DNA from 4 places in the Shewanella sp. QJM3NY_23 genome. Region 2 is predicted to be linked to each of the others. Evidence: predicted binding sites of a transcription regulator. Region 2 holds the regulator's gene; each other region holds the start of a gene.
What was found. The regulator LexA, encoded in region 2, represses DNA repair genes until DNA is damaged. The targets are predictions, from matches to a motif close to TACTGTATNNNNATACAGTA.
Positions count from the first base shown of each region.

Region 1 (4,197 bases), 530 kb from region 2:
GTACAGACCCAATATGCTTGGCGATTATGTTGCAGAGCGGCTTGGCGGACTCGCTCAATCACCTCTGCTCGTCTGCTATCGGATACCGCCACCGTGGTTACGGGAGTTCTGCCGGGCGGTAGTTCGTCAATAATAGAGGTGTCTAAATCGGCGTAGGCGGTCATGGCTAATGTGCGCGGGATAGGCGTGGCGGTCATGATTAATTGGTGTGGATGAAAGCCCTGACTGATCCCCTTTTCACGTAGTCCCAGTCGCTGGTGTACGCCGAACCTGTGCTGCTCATCAATAATGATCAGGGCTAGGTTATTAAATTCGACCTTGTCTTGAAAAATCGCGTGGGTACCAATAACGATATGGGCTTCACCACTTTTTATCATGTCCAGAGACTGGCCGCGCGCCTTACCTTTAAGCTTGCCCGCTAGCCAACCCACGGTTAATCCCAGTGGCTCAAACCAAGCGGCAAAGTTATTGGCATGTTGCTCTGCCAGTAGTTCGGTGGGCGCCATCATGGCGACCTGATAACCGCTCTCAATCGCTTGTAGCGCCGCCAATGCGGCGACTAAGGTTTTGCCTGATCCCACATCGCCTTGCACTAAGCGCATCATAGGATGTTGCTGGCGTAAATCACTCTTGATCTCTGCCACCACACGTTGCTGGGCTCCAGTTGGGCTAAAGGGTAAGGCGGTTAAAAACGGATTGACCAGTTGGCCGCTACCTGTGAGCGATACGGCCGCGTCGCGATTACTGCGTTGCCTTAGCTGTAACATACTCAAATTGTGGGCCAGTAGTTCTTCTTGGATCAAGCGCTGCTGCGCCGGATGAGAGCCTTGTTCGAGTGTAAAAGGGTCGGTGCCTGTGGGTGGCCGATGCAGTAATTTGAGCGCCTCTATGAGCGACATCTGATTAGGTCGCAGCGCTGGCGGTAATAACTCGGCCAATGCGCCACTGTCGAGCAATGCCAACGCTTGGTCGGTCAATTTTATCCAGCTGGCTTGCTTTAGCCCTTCGGTAGTGGGGTAGATAGGGGTGAGTGTTTCACTGAGCCCTGCATCGCTGGGGCCATGTATGACCTTATATTCTGGATGGATGATCTCTACCGAATGTTTAGCGCGGCGCACTTCGCCATAGGCGCGAATAGTCGCTCCATTTTCTAAACCGTTGCGCTGGGCGACTGAAAAATTAAAGAAACGTAAGGTCATCATGCCGCTGTCATCGCGTACGGTGCAGGTGAGCATACGTTTGCGGCCTTGAATAATTTGCGATGACTGAATCACGGCTTCTATGGTGCCATAGCTACCGGGATAAAGCGCAGCAATGGGATAAATCTGGGTGCGGTCTTCATAGCGCAGTGGCAGGTGAAATAGGAGATCTTGGACTGTTTTTATGCCGAGCTTATCTAGCCGCTGCGCCATTTTAATCGCAACGCCCTTTAGCTCTGTAACAGCCATAAGATCGAGTCTATCCACGCTTTATACCCATTTGATTCATTGAGTCATTTAAACAACTATTGGCTCAATCACTGTAAATATATACATATATTATCAGAGTTTACTCTGAACGCAATCTTAGTCAAATTGACGTGCTGTGGGCTGCGACAGTCCGAGGGAAAAAGCACATGTGCGTGGTGAAGCGTGAGAGGGGTGAGGCAAATACAAATAGACCTAGGACTCTTGCCTAGGTCTATTTGTTGAGCTATTGGGTTTGGTGGCCTTGTTTAAGGCTGCTTCATTAGCGGTGTTATCCCATAGCGCTATTAATGAGATAACCCATATAGGCAAGGTAAGCCACTAGCAGTAAGGCCCCCTCGCGGCGCCCAATGCGTAAGCCTGTCCACGCCACAGGCAGTAAGATCAGCGCCAGCGCCAGCATCACACTCATATCGATAATTTGTAACCCACCCGAGGTAATAGGATGCACAAGTGCAGTAATACCTAAAATACCCAATATATTAAAAAGGTTAGAGCCAACAACATTACCGATGGCGATATCGCTTTCGCCTTTACGGGCCGCCACGACCGATGTCACCAGTTCAGGCATGCTGGTGCCGATCGCGACTATGGTCAGGCCGATAATTAACTCGCTAACCCCAAATTGCTGTGCCAGTGTCACCGCACCATCGACAAACAGCATACCACCGCCAACCAGCATGCTGATACCCACGGCGATGAGTAGAGCCGCTAACAAGGGATGTACCGAACTTGAGCCTGGAATATCGTCGGCTCCTTCCCCTTTGCTGCTGATATAGCTAAAGCCTAAATAGGCCACTAGCAATGCTGTGAGCAGTGCACCATCGAGCAGGCTGACATCGCCATCGTTAATCAAGCCCCAAAACAGTAGACTGGCGCCGATCATGATGGGGATATCCCGTTTGATCATTTGCGTCTGTACTTGTATTGGCCGAATAAGGGCGGTGATGCCTAAGATCAAACCAATATTGGCAATGTTAGACCCGATGACATTACCGATTGCGATACCTGGGTTGCCAGCTAATGCAGATTTAAGGCTTACAGCCAGTTCAGGTGCACTAGTACCGAATGCAACAATAGTTAATCCTATGATTAAAGGTGCAATTCCTAACTTTAATGCCACCGAGCTAGCACCGCGTACCAAGGCTTCTGCCCCCGCGGTCAGGATAATAAAACCACCGATAATGGCTAATAAAGTCAACATGGTTACCTCCAATAAACGTTAGGCGGCAAGGATAGGCTTTCGCACTCGGAAGGCAACTAAAATTTCGCACTACCAAGATTAAATTTTATTTAAGATAAGCGGTTAAATTAATAGTAAAAAAGCACGTCTTAGACGTGCTTTTAGCTGTTACACCGATTAATTTATGCCTAAGGGCTTAAAGTTCATCTTCCCAGCGGATTTTACCGCCGCGCAGCCCATCGACTTTGGCACTAAAGCGCTCTTCAAGTACGTGGCGTTTAATCTTGAGTGTCGGCGTGAGGACATCGTTGTCGATATCCCAAGGCTCACTGACGACCACTATGGCATCGACAGTTTCGTGAGACTCTAGATGCGGATTAACGCTGTCGAGTGTCGCCTTGAGTGAAGCGCGGATCTCTTCTTTAGGTTGTAGCGCAGCACCCTCTGAGAGTTGCACCAAGGCGATAGGGTGCGGTAAGCCCGAGCCTATGATGCAGATGAGCTCAACGTGAGGATCTTGTGCCAATTTACGTTCAATTGGCACTGGAGCCACATATTTGCCTTTAGAGGTTTTGAAGTTGTCTTTAACTCGTCCTGTGATGGTCACATAACCCTCATCATCGATAGCGCATAAGTCTCCCGTGTGGAAATAGCCTTCGGCATCGAAACTGCTGGCGCTGGTTTCGGGTTGTTTATAATAACCAGTCATTAGGCCTGGGCTTTTAACTAACAGCTCACCATTGTCAGCTTGCTTTATGCTGCAGCCTTCTACGGCGCGGCCAACGGTGCCAATTTTACTCACATTGAAAGGGTGGTTAATGATGGAGTAAGCGCTGTTTTCTGTCATGCCCCAGGCTTCGCAAATATCTAGGCCAATCTTGTGGTACCAAGTGATCAGCGAGGGGGGAATAGGCGCTGAGCCGGATCCCAGTAGATGACAGTGTTCAAGCCCTAATCCTTGGCGGATTTTACGCTTAACAATACTGCTGATGATAGGCACTTTTAGTAAGAAATTCAGTTTGGTATAGCCAATTTTATCGATAATATTTTTCTGAAATAGGCTCCAAAGCCTTGGCACAGAGAAAAACACCGTCGGTCTGGCACGTTTAACATCGTCGACAAAACTGTCGAGACTTTCAACGAAGGCCACACTACTGCCGGAATAGAATGAGGAGCCTTCCATCGCCACGCGTTCAGTAATGTGCGCCAGTGGCAGATATGATAGTAGCCTATCTTCTACATCGGTTTTTAGATCGCGCACCACGGCTTTACAGGTCCATTCAAAACTGGCGAATGTTTGTATCGCCCCTTTAGGCTTACCGGTAGAGCCCGAAGTGTAGATGATGGTCATTATTTTATCTGAGGTGATAACCGGTGCGTCAATCAAAGGCTGGCCCAATTTGAGCAAATTGTCCCAGTGATATTGGGCTGGCATGGTGTCATAGGGCATCGCCATACGCAGGATATCGCCGCCGACGCCAGCTTCTTGATCGGCCCAGTAATCGAGTTTGCCAATAAAGATGGCTTTGGCTTCGCTGTGCTCTAGCA
Region 1 is NZ_CM149657.1:3,657,926-3,662,122, reverse strand. Features, by position in the region: gene recG (ATP-dependent DNA helicase RecG) at 1-1,466, opposite strand, end outside; gene AC0VXX_RS16160 (calcium/sodium antiporter) at 1,738-2,670, opposite strand; gene AC0VXX_RS16155 (AMP-binding protein) at 2,846-4,197, opposite strand, start outside.
Region 1: recG (ATP-dependent DNA helicase RecG) is a predicted target of LexA. The motif match lies at 1,518-1,537, and genes of this name have one in related genera.

Region 2 (4,197 bases):
TTTCAGGTGTACTTGCTCAATTTGAAATAACCGACTCTGGGCAACAACTTGTGTATGTAATATCTGTGGCTTTTGGTCCGACATGAATGTCCCTGATAAAATGACGTTTGCATCACAGTTCAATCTTACTATGATGGGCCTAATCCACAACTCTCACGATAGAATTTTTTTACTGACCTTATGTTTCCTTGGGATAAAATCGATACTGTACTGCTTGATATGGATGGCACACTGCTAGATTTGCACTTTGATAGCCATTTTTGGCTCAAGCTAGTGCCGCAAACCTTAAGTCACAGCAGAAACATCTCTCTAAATGAAGCTAATGTCTTGGTAGAACAAGCCTACGATCAAGTGGTTGGCACCTTGGATTGGTATTGCCTCGACTACTGGCAGCAACAACTGCAACTGGATATTGTGCAGCTGCAACGCACATTGGCCGACAGGATACAGTTACGCCAAGACAGCATGCCATTTCTGCACACATTGGCTAAAAAGCATAAAACCAGAATATTAGTGACCAATGCCCACCCTCATAGCCTAGCACTCAAACTAGAACACACAGAGCTAGCGCAAGGGTTAGACCATATGATCTCCAGCCATGAAACGGGTTTTGCTAAAGAGCACCCTCAATTTTGGTCTAGCTTATTTAACCAATATCAATTGCAACCCAGTCGGTGTTTATTTATCGATGACAGCGAAGCTATCTTACATGCCGCCAAACAAGCTGGAGTTGGGTATTTGCTTGGCATAAGCAATCCTGATAGTAAAAAGCCCCATAAAATATTTACCGACTTTCCCGCAATCCATGATTACCATCACCTGTTAGATGACCTTATCGCCAGCAAGCCATAATAGCTCCACGCTTAATGACACAAGATAAGGATAAATGCAGGCGCGTGGTGTAACCAAACCCTATTGACTGCTTATTTGTTTCACCGCCCGAACTTGGCAGAGAGATCACCTCAACAGATAAGAGAGCAATCGCGCCACTCAGCGACACCCAATGAATCCTTTCCGTAAAATCAAATTCATAACATTGATTTAAATTAAAAAGTCAGGTTGCAATAAAAATAAATCTGCGACCTTCTTTTCCAGTTTTAAGCAAATCCCACCACATTGCCGACAAAAATATGCTTAATCCTTGCGCTACTTTAAATACTGTATATACTGACAGTTACTGTATGGAAAGACAGGATCTGTAATGAGACCATTAACCCCTAGACAAGCTGAAATATTAGAATTAATTAAACGCAATATTGCCGATACAGGCATGCCGCCTACCCGAGCTGAAATTGCTCGTCGCCTAGGCTTTAAAAGCGCCAATGCGGCCGAAGAGCATTTAAAAGCCTTAGCCAAAAAAGGCTGCATCGAAATAATGCCTGGGACCTCGCGAGGTATTAAGCTAACTCAAGAAGATGATAGCGAAGATCTTGGCTTACCACTGATTGGACAAGTCGCTGCCGGTGAACCCATTTTGGCCCAAGAACATGTTGAGCAACACTACAAAGTTGACCCAGCGATGTTTCGCCCAAGCGCTGATTTTCTCTTAAGAGTCCGCGGCGATAGCATGAAAAATATTGGTATTCTCGAAGGCGATCTACTTGCGGTACATAAGGTGGAGCAAGCCAGTAATGGGCAGGTTGTCGTAGCTCGCGTCGAAGATGATGTCACAGTAAAGCGCTTTGAAAAGAAAGGTAATACTGTATATCTTCACGCCGAAAATGAAGAATATTCACCGATAGTCGTCGACCTATCTACCCAAAGCCTTAGCATCGAAGGGCTTGCCGTAGGTGTTATCCGCAACGGAGATTGGCAATGAATAATCTAATGGGTAATGCCCCGCGGCATCCCGGCCTTTGGGTCGATATGAATAAGCAACACAAGCCAACTCAGCACTGTACCATTGCGACATTATCGAGTCGCACCCAAGGTAAGCATGAGTTGCAAGCGCTAACACCGCAATTAGCAAGATTAAGCCAACAAGGCCAGTGGGTAGTACTGATTAGCCCACCGAATATTGGCTATAAACAGATGCTCGCCGATGCCGGTGTTCGCATGGATAGAATCTTATTAGTGCACACCAAAGATGAAGTTGAAGCGCTATGGGCGATGGAAAAAGCGCTTACTAGTGGTACGTCCAGTGCGGTGATCAGTTGGACCCAAGCACTCGATGCACGCGATTACCGCCGCTTACAATTGGTCGCCAAAAGTACTCAGGCTCTGGGTGTTGTGATTGAAGAAGCCAATAGTCACCTACCAGTAACTGCCCTAGCAGAGCAAGATCCGGGCTACCACCAAGCATCATTATTTGGCTCACTGCACTAGCATTACTGCTCAAACTTTCCATACTTAAGCCCCGCGAGGGGCTTTTTTGTCGCTGTTTTTTTTAACAAAATAAAAAAAAGTGATCTTGATCAATATTTAAACAGCGATTAAGTTAGTAATAGATATCAACGATTATTTGTTATATCCGAACAATTTAGTAGTCGGCTTCATTGGCTTGCGAGTGAACATCTCTAGCAAAGTCCAGTTAAGCTGAAATTAGCCTGATATAGTCAGCCGTAAGTGCAAATGTGGTGACCACCAGCAATAACAACATCAATACCACCAGCGCACTATGAAGTCATCGTTGCTTTTTTGGGAACTGAAAAGTTTGCATGGAGCCGAGACATACTGTGTGACTTTTCTTTGTAGTTGCCTTCGCAATTGACAGAGGAGAAGTCTAGTGAAGCATCTGTGGTATAGCTTGCTGGGGTTACTACTAGCCCCGCCCATATTCGCAGCGGATATGCCCCTTAATATGACACCAGGGGTAACAGAGATCAGTGGTAAGGTTTTTGGCCTCCATATGACCATTCTCTATATCTGTTGCGCCATCGGCATCATAGTGTTTGGGGTAATGATCTACTCCATCATTAACCATCGTCGCTCAAAAGGCGCAGTGGCAGCCAATTTTCATGAAAGCACTAAAGTCGAAATAGCTTGGACTATCGTCCCTTTTGTTATCTTGATCGTGATGGCTATCCCCGCCACTAAGACTCTTATCGCCATGGAGGATCCTAGCGATGCAGATATCACCATCAAGGTAACGGGTTCACAGTGGAAATGGCATTACAGTTATTTTGATCACGATATCGAATACTACAGCTTGCTTGCTACCCCTAGAGCACAAATTGAAGGCAGTGAAACGAAGGGCGAAAACTATCTATTAGAAGTCGACAGACCCCTAGTACTTCCCATTAATAAAAAAGTGCGTTTCTTGATGACCTCAGATGATGTGATCCATTCTTGGTGGGTGCCAGCCTTTGCGGTAAAAAAAGATGCTAACCCCGGTTTCATCAATGAAGCTTGGACCCGCGTGGATAAACCCGGCACTTACCGCGGCCAATGTGCAGAACTGTGCGGTAAGGATCACGGCTTTATGCCCATAGTGGTTGAAGTGTTGTCTGAAGCCGATTTTGATATCTGGATCGATGAGCAAAAAAACCAAGCCACAATCGCCGCCGCCGCGACCGAAGCCTCATTATCGCAAACCTTATCTATGGATGAACTGATGACCCAAGGTGAGCAGATATACATGGCACGCTGCGCCGCCTGCCACCAGCCAAATGGCATGGGACTTCCAGGGGTGTTCCCCGGATTAAAAGCCAGCGCCATTGCCACCGGCCCAGTCACAGCACATATCGATATTGTTGTTAATGGTAAGGCGGGCACTGCAATGCAAGCCTTCGCTGGACAGCTAACACCACAGGAGATAGCGGCTGTGGTGACATATGAGCGTAACGCTTGGGGCAATGATGTCGGTGATACCGTCCAAGCCGCTGACGTTAGTCAACATGGTCAATAGGGAGGCATGATGAATACAACAACGCGCGAAGCCAATATGGATGCCGCTCATATTGAAGAGTCTAACGAACACCACGAAGCTCACCCAACCGGCATAAAGCGTTGGCTATTTACCACTAATCATAAAGATATCGGCACCTTATACCTGTGGTTCAGCTTTATTATGTTTCTTACTGGCGGTGCCATGGCCATGGTGATCCGAGCCGAACTGTTTCAGCCTGGATTACAATTAGTCGAGCCCAACTTTTTTAATCAAATGACCACTGTACATGGCTTGATCATGGTGTTTGGTGCCGTCATGCCCGCCTTTACAGGCCTGGCAAACTGGCTAATACCCATGATGATTGGCGC
Region 2 is NZ_CM149657.1:106,145-110,341, reverse strand. Features, by position in the region: gene nudE (ADP compounds hydrolase NudE) at 1-84, opposite strand, end outside; gene yrfG (GMP/IMP nucleotidase) at 181-852, shown strand; gene lexA (transcriptional repressor LexA) at 1,202-1,819, shown strand; gene AC0VXX_RS00495 (cell division inhibitor SulA) at 1,816-2,325, shown strand; partial or broken gene coxB (cytochrome c oxidase subunit II) at 2,726-3,838, shown strand; gene ctaD (cytochrome c oxidase subunit I) at 3,857-4,197, shown strand, end outside.

Region 3 (4,197 bases), 990 kb from region 2:
CGTGCCAGGACGGCCACCCCAGATATGCTCGCCATGATCATAGAAAATTTCAGAACAAGGACCACAAGGACCGGTATCGCCCATTTGCCAGAAGTTATCTGAAGCGTAAGCAGCGCCTTTGTTATCACCGATACGAATAATGTTTTCAGCCGCAACACCAATCTTTTTGTTCCAGATCTCGAAGGCTTCATCATCGGTTTCATAAATCGTGACGCACAGACGTTCTTTGGGCAGCTTTAACTCTTCCGTTAGAAAGGTCCAAGCGAAAGTGATTGCTTCTTGCTTAAAGTAATCGCCGAAGCTGAAGTTACCAAGCATTTCAAAGAAGGTATGGTGACGCGCGGTATAACCTACGTTATCCAAATCGTTGTGCTTGCCACCGGCACGTACACAGCGTTGTGAGGTTGTCGCCCTGGTGTAATCGCGCTTGTCTTCACCAAGAAAGACATCTTTAAACTGGTTCATACCTGCGTTGGTGAACAACAAGGTCGGATCATTGCCAGGTACCAGTGAACTGCTGTCCACTACCTGGTGACTATTTCTGCGGAAGAACTCCAAGAAAGCACTTCTCAGCGCTGCAGTGGTTTGATACATGAAATCATCCTGAATTAGGTTACATTCGCGGTGAAAATCGAAACTTCACCGACACTCGAGTTAGCCCTGCATTATAAGCAGTCTATTAGTGAACAACCAGTGGTTTAACGGAGGAAGTGATATAAACGAACAAAAAGAAAGGCACAAAACGGTAATAACAAGCAAGCATGATTATTAAAGCAAGCAGGGGTGAGTCGCTTAACATTAGGAGAATGTAAGCCATTTAACCTGCTGTCGGGACGCCGAATGTCATGGCGTAATTTAATTATAACGATGCTGCGTCTTCGGGCTAAAGGAGGCGACGGGTTTAAGCGACTTACAAGATTCAGATACGTTATGGCAATAGATACCTTAGAGAATGAATACCTTAAAAGCATTCGTTATCTCAATAGGTGATCAGGTATCGGGGTCAACCTCTAGCGCATAGGCTATTTGGTCGAAGCTATAACCCTGCCCCATTAAATAACGTACACGTTTAGCACGATCTTTTTGATCGCTAATGGGTCCGCTATTAGAAAACTTTTTATTGGCTTTTGATTTTGCTAGCTCAAACCAGTCACAATCACTATTGTTTAGTGCCCTTTCAATCACCTCTTTCGATAACCCTTTTTGTGCCATCGATTGACGAATGCGATTTTGGCCATGGCCCTTGCTAATATGAGAACGCAGTAATAAGGCAGCAAAGCGGTCATCATCTAAAAAACCATTGTCGATGCAACGATCGAGCACAGGCTCAATTTCGCCTAACTCAAAGCCTTTTTGTAGCAGTTTAGTTTTGATTTGATGGCGTGAATAGTCGCGGCGGGCAAGGAGCCCAACCGCGATATGCATAGCAGAAGCTGTCATAACAAGTTAATACTTAAAACACTTCACCTGTTTCTAAGTCGATATTTTCATCGCTAACGGCAGGCTCAGCAGCCACTTTTGAGCCACCAAGCAGCATGGCACGCAGTGCGGTATCAATCTCTTTGGCTATTTCTGGGTTTTCTGTTAGGTATTTACCTGCGTTTGCACGGCCTTGACCAATCTTGTCACCTTTATAGCTGTACCAAGCACCGGCTTTCTCAATCAGTTTATGCGCCACACCTAGGTCTACTAACTCACCTGTACGGTTAATGCCTTCGCCATAAAGGATTTGGAATTCAGCTTGCTTAAACGGCGCAGCAATTTTGTTTTTAACCACTTTAACGCGAGTTTCGTTACCTATAACTTCATCACGATCTTTAATCGCACCAGTACGGCGAATATCAAGACGAACCGAGGCATAAAACTTCAGTGCGTTACCACCTGTTGTGGTTTCTGGGTTACCAAACATCACACCAATTTTCATACGGATTTGGTTAATGAAGATAAGTAGCGTGTTAGATTGCTTAAGGTTACCGGCAAGCTTACGCATTGCTTGGCTCATCATACGCGCCGCTAAGCCCATGTGTGAGTCACCGATCTCACCTTCAATTTCAGCCTTAGGGGTTAACGCTGCCACCGAGTCGACAATGATCACATCAACCGCGCCGCTGCGAGTCAAGGCGTCACAAATCTCTAACGCTTGCTCACCCGTATCAGGCTGAGAACATAATAGGTTATCAATATCGACACCTAGCTTTTGCGCATAAATCGGGTCAAGTGCGTGCTCGGCATCGATAAAGGCACACACTTTGCCATCACGCTGCGCTGCCGCAATCACTTCAAGGGTCAATGTGGTTTTACCTGATGACTCAGGGCCATAAATTTCAACGATACGGCCTAGGGGTAAACCACCTGCACCGAGTGCAATATCTAATGATAGAGAGCCTGTAGAGATAGTCTCAACATCCATAGAGCGGTTTTCACCTAACTTCATGATGGATCCTTTACCAAATTGTTTTTCAATTTGACCTAGAACCGCGTTAAGGGCTTTCTCTTTATTTGCATCTATCTTCATGGTGCTTTCCTCTCTATCACAGGCGTTGCGCTGTGGTAAATCCGTTAGGATAAAGCATAGCGCTTACAACGAGCTGTGCTTTATGTGTCTCAATATGCTGACTAGTATACTGTACAATCATACAGTATCAAGTGCTGTTGATGATTATTTTTTACTAAATTTAAAACAGCCACTTAGCCTAAGGGTGAGCTCAGTTGAGTTTAAATAATACAATTTTTGCTGGATAAATACGCCCGTTAAAGTGAAATTATTGCTAATATTGGCGCCAATCATACGCTAGCAACCCAAGGGTTGTTATGCTGAGCTTTTTTTGCAGGATACCTTGGTTACTTCATGAACGCAGTTGATATTCAAAACCTCGAGAAACACACCCCAATGATGCGTCAATATCTGACGCTAAAAGCCGAAGCACCTGATATGTTACTGTTTTATCGTATGGGTGACTTTTATGAGTTGTTCTATGATGATGCCAAGTTAGCCTCTGAGCTGCTGGGGATCTCATTAACCGCTCGCGGTAAGAGTGGCGGAGACCCTATCCCTATGGCGGGTATTCCTTATCATGCGGTCGAAGGCTACCTAGCAAAATTGGTGCAATTACGTGTGTCGGTGGCCATTTGTGAACAAGTGGGCGACCCGGCTACGTCCAAAGGCCCAGTTGAACGCAAAGTGGTGCGTATCGTCACGCCTGGCACCTTAACCGATGAAGCCTTATTACAAGAGCGGCAAGATAATTTATTGGCAGCCGTATATCATGGCAAAGTCGGCTTCGGTTATGCCACGCTAGATGTCTCCTCAGGACGTTTTGTTGTCACTGAACTTCCCAGCAGAGAAGCGTTAGAAGCTGAATTACAGCGCACTAATCCTGCCGAACTGTTGCACAGTGAAGATTTTAGTGAGATGGGCCTTATTGCCAGTTTTAATGGCAAACGTCGGCGCCCAGAGTGGGAATTTGACTACGACACTAGCTATCAATTATTACTGGCACAATTTGGCACCAAAGATCTTTATGGCTTTGGGTTAGGTGACGTTAGGCTCTCGCTTCAAGCCGCGGGCTGTCTGATGCAGTATGTTAAAGACACCCAGCGCACCGCCTTACCCCATATCAATTCGATTGTTCGCTTTAATCAGTGTGACAGTATTATTCTCGATGCGGCGACACGCCGTAATCTCGAGTTGACTAAAAACCTGCAAGGTGGCTTCGATAACACCTTAGCCGCTATCCTCGACAACACGGCAACCCCAATGGGAAGCCGTATGTTGCAGCGCTGGATACACGAGCCACTGCGCAACCATCACACTATTCGCGCCCGTCATGATGCGGTCGAAGAACTACTCAGCTCTGGCGACGTTGAAACTTTACACGAGCAATTAAAAGCCTTGGGAGACATTGAGCGTATCACCGCCCGTTTAGCCCTACGCAGTGCTCGTCCTCGCGACTTTGCTCGCTTACGTCAATCGTTATCCTTGTTGCCTGCAATCAAACAACTATTAGCTAATTGCCATAGTCAACATTTGACTAACCTTGCGATAATGCTGGGAGAATTTCCCGAAGAGCACGCATTGCTGAGCCGTGCCATTGTCGATAATCCCCCCATGCTGATCCGTGACGGTGGTGTATTAAAACCTGGCTACCATCAAGAACTCGATGAGTGGCGTGCACTTAGCCAAGGTGCCACCGATTA
Region 3 is NZ_CM149657.1:1,093,871-1,098,067, reverse strand. Features, by position in the region: gene alaS (alanine--tRNA ligase) at 1-594, opposite strand, end outside; gene recX (recombination regulator RecX) at 991-1,440, opposite strand; gene recA (recombinase RecA) at 1,454-2,515, opposite strand; gene mutS (DNA mismatch repair protein MutS) at 2,849-4,197, shown strand, end outside.
Region 3: recA (recombinase RecA) is a predicted target of LexA. The motif match lies at 2,623-2,642, and genes of this name have one in related genera.

Region 4 (4,197 bases), 1.3 Mb from region 2:
GATTTGTATGAGCTCACCGACGGGGCATTAGATATCACATTAGGGCCGCTGGTGAACTTGTGGGGCTTTGGTCCCGATAAGCGCCCCGTCAAAGTGCCTAGCGACGAGCTAATCGCCCAGACCAGAGCAAAAACAGGCATCGAGCATTTAAGTGTTGATGGGTTAAAGCTGCGTAAAGACAACCCAGATTTATATGTCGATTTATCTTCCATTGCTAAAGGCTTTGGAGTTGATAAGGTGGCTCACCTTTTGGCTAAATATCAGCCTAAAGGTTATTTGGTGGAGATTGGCGGAGAAGTCAGCCTATATGGCACTAAAGCCGATGGCAGTCCATGGCGTATAGCGATCGAGCAGCCCGATATTGATGAACGTCAAGTTCAGCAGGTGATAACACCCGGCAATATGGCGATGGCAACCTCAGGTGATTATCGTAATTACTACGAAGAAGACGGTCAACGCTTTACCCATATTATTGACCCTAGAACCGGTTATCCGGTGAATCATCGCCTCGCTTCTGTCACTGTGCTGCATAAGCAAAGTATGATAGCCGACGGCTACGCGACCGCTATGATGGTGATGGGCACTGAAGACTCATTAGCCTTGGCCCAAGAGCACCATCTTGCCATCATGCTAATAGAAAAACAGCCTGACGGTTTCAAGGTCTATTATAGTGATGCGTTTAAGCCCTTCGTTGGCTTGTGATATAATACAGACGCTGTCATGCATCTAGAGGTGTTTGGCAGAGTCACCCAATTGATTTTTGACGCATATTGCCTGCAGTGTAGGTGGTAAGCATTTGGAGTATATGATGGGCAATTTTTTAGCGGCGTTTGTGGTATTACTGCTTTTTTTCGTATTAATGTCGATAGGTTATATCGTCAAGCAAAAAGTAGTTGCGGGTAGCTGTGGTGGATTAGGTGCCTTAGGCATCGATAAAGCGTGCGATTGCGATGATCCGTGCGACAAGCGTAAAGCTAAAATGGCTGAAGAAGAGCGCAGCAACAAATTTAATCAAGACCGCATCATATAATCCCTTAATTTTATGTCACAAAGGCACCGATATCGGTGCCTTTTTTATTGTCCTCTCAATGTCGCATTCCCAGCGTATCACCGTTTGTTACTATCACTTTAGGCTATACTGTTATCCCATCACGGCCAAGGATCCCTTGGTGAATCTTGCTAAGCCCCCTCACAACATTGTATTCATTGGCGTGATCCAGTAGCTTGAGAGTGGTATTACAGATTATTGCCCTGCAGTGTAAGAGCATGAGGCTCATCGACACTGTCAGCGTTAGTAACGTGGTCAGATACTCACTATTTCTCATAGAACATAAGGATAATTGCTATGAAAGGTCATCCGAATGTCATTCGGCATCTCAATAAGATTTTGACATTTGAGCTCACCGCCATTAACCAATACTTTTTACATGCGCGTATGTATAAAAATTGGGGTTTAGAAGAGCTCAACGAAAAATGTTATAAAAAGTCGATACAGGACATGAAACATGCCGACAAGTTAATTGAGCGGGTATTGTTTCTCGAAGGGCTGCCTAACCTGCAGCAACTTGAAAAACTGCATATTGGCGAAAATCCACAAGAGATGCTGCAATGCGATAAAACCATGCTCGAAGCACAATTGAGTGAACTACGTAACGTGATAAGTCTCTGTGAGTCTGAGCAAGATTATGTCAGCCGTGAAATCCTAGAAGATCTACTCGAAGATGAAGAGGCCTATCTTGATTGGATTGAAGCGCAGCAAGACTTGATAAAGATGACAGGGATTCAGAACTATTTACAAGCGCAGATAGAGTCAGAGTAGGAGTTTAGGATGAAAGGTAATCAAGACGTTATTAATACACTTAATCAATTGCTTACTGGCGAATTGTCGGCGATGGATCAATATTTTGTACACGGGCTGATGTACGACGATTGGGGCTTAACTGAGCTACATGAGCGCATTTCCCATGAGTCAGACGATGAGCGTGAACATGCCAAAAAGTTGGTCGAGCGCATACTGTTTCTCGAGGGCACACCCGATGTAGCCAGCCGCGAAGCACTGCACATAGGTAAAGATCCGCAAGAGATGCTACAAAATGATCTTAACTATGAGTATCAAGTTGCCGATAACCTGCGTAAAGCCATCGCCTTATGTGAAGCCCACAAAGATTATGTCTCACGCGAATTGCTCGAGGTATTACTTGAGGAAACCGAGTCAGATCACATGTATTGGTTAGAGAAACAACTGGGTCTCATCGATAAAATTGGGCTGCAAAATTACCTGCAGTCTAAGATGTAAGGTTATAAGCTGTGGGCTGCAACTAAGGTAGTGCAAGTCGCGGTTATTTGAATTGCTCCAAGTTCACTTTGGTTGTTCTAATCATGGCGGATAAAAGTAGCCGATAGCTAAAACGTTAGATCTAAGCCACAGCATAATGCTGTGGTTTTTTGTTTACGCTTAAGGCGGTAGGGCCTTTAAGCCTACTGCTGTGGCAGGTTTAGGTGAGTTGGCATGGATAAGTGTTTGTGCACTGTTTAAATATACAGTATTCTTGCGGGTGGAGGTAATGCCCATTGAGAAAGATTATTCATGTGGACATGGACTGCTTTTATGCGGCAGTTGAAATGCGAGATTTTCCCGAGTTAAGAGACAAGCCGATAGCCGTGGGCGGGCGCAGCGATCGCCGCGGGGTGATCAGTACCTGTAATTATCAGGCTCGGCAATTTGGTGTACGCTCGGCTATGGCCTCAGCCTATGCCTTAAAGTTGTGTCCCGATTTAATTTTGGTGCCGGGTCGAATGGATGTGTATAAAGCGGTCTCCACTCAGATCCGCAGCGTCTTTAATCGCTATACCGAATTAGTCGAACCCTTATCGCTCGATGAAGCCTACCTCGATGTCACCGATTGCGATGCCCATAAAGGCTCTGCGACCTTAATTGCAGAAGCGATTAGGCAAGAGATATTTGACCTTACAGGTCTCACTGCATCGGCTGGGATAGCCCCAGTTAAGTTTTTAGCCAAAATTGCCTCCGATCTCAATAAACCCAATGGCCAATATGTGATCACCCCGGATGCCATAACCGAATTTGTTAAAACCTTACCCCTGATAAAGATCCCCGGAGTGGGAAAAGTCACTGCCGCCAAGTTAGCGCAGATGGGATTGAACACCTGTTTGGATGTGCAGCAGTGTTCTAAAACGGCGTTAATCGAGCGTTTCGGTAAGTTTGGTGGTGTCTTAGTCGAGCGAGCACAAGGGATCGATAATCGCAGTATTTCGCCTCATCGGGAACGAAAGTCGGTGGGAGTCGAAACTACGCTGGCCAAGGATATCTATACCTTGGAGCAGTGTGAATCGGTTATGCCGCAACTTATCCAAGAGTTAGGGGCACGCATTAGTCGCAGCGCGTCGGCGCGACGTATTCATAAGCAAGTGGTTAAACTTAAATTTGATGATTTTAAACAGACCACGATAGAGCATCGCAGCGATCAGGTGTCGGTTAAATTGTTTTATGACCTGTTATCGCAAGCGTTAGCACGCCAAGAGGGACGCGGCATCCGCTTGCTCGGTGTGTCGGTAGGGTTAGAGAGTGCTGCTGTCATCAGTGACAGTGAAGATGAATTTAATGCTGCACAGATGGATCTCGGGTTTTAGGGTTAGCCTTCAAATGAAGGTTTGTCATTTTTTCGTTTGGTTTAGTTGGTATTGGTTTAGAGTATTTGAAGGCGTACCTTCACTGTGGTCAATCGCCTGTCCGGCGGGTGCAGTGCATGGATGCGCAAATGTCGTGATCACATGGATGTGACAGAACGACCTTATGTGTAAACACTTCTGCTACACGGTGAGCTTGGCGACAGCCATATACTCGTGAACGAGAGACAAGGATGTCGAACTGGCTTTTAGATAGGGATATCGTTGTGAGCCATCCGTGGAGGCTCGACGATGGTATCCCTGCCATCAACGTCCGCAGCTGTATCTACACAGGGCTATTTCATCTCTTCGATTTGACTGCATTTGGTGTGAGTGGCGAGTAGAAAGCTAACTCAGTTTTGCCCCAAAGTGTGGTGGCCTTGAAGTGAAGGTATGGCATTTTTTTAAGTTTACTTGAGCAGCGTTATGCTGAATTTTCATTTATTGATGTGCTATGAAAACGCACCTTAATGGCAATTAATAGCCTGCCGCAGGCGTTATGTGCAAGCG
Region 4 is NZ_CM149657.1:2,893,370-2,897,566, reverse strand. Features, by position in the region: gene AC0VXX_RS12840 (FAD:protein FMN transferase) at 1-702, shown strand, start outside; gene nqrM ((Na+)-NQR maturation NqrM) at 809-1,030, shown strand; gene bfr (bacterioferritin) at 1,346-1,819, shown strand; gene bfr (bacterioferritin) at 1,829-2,296, shown strand; gene dinB (DNA polymerase IV) at 2,572-3,651, shown strand.
Region 4: dinB (DNA polymerase IV) is a predicted target of LexA. The motif match lies at 2,527-2,546, and genes of this name have one in related genera.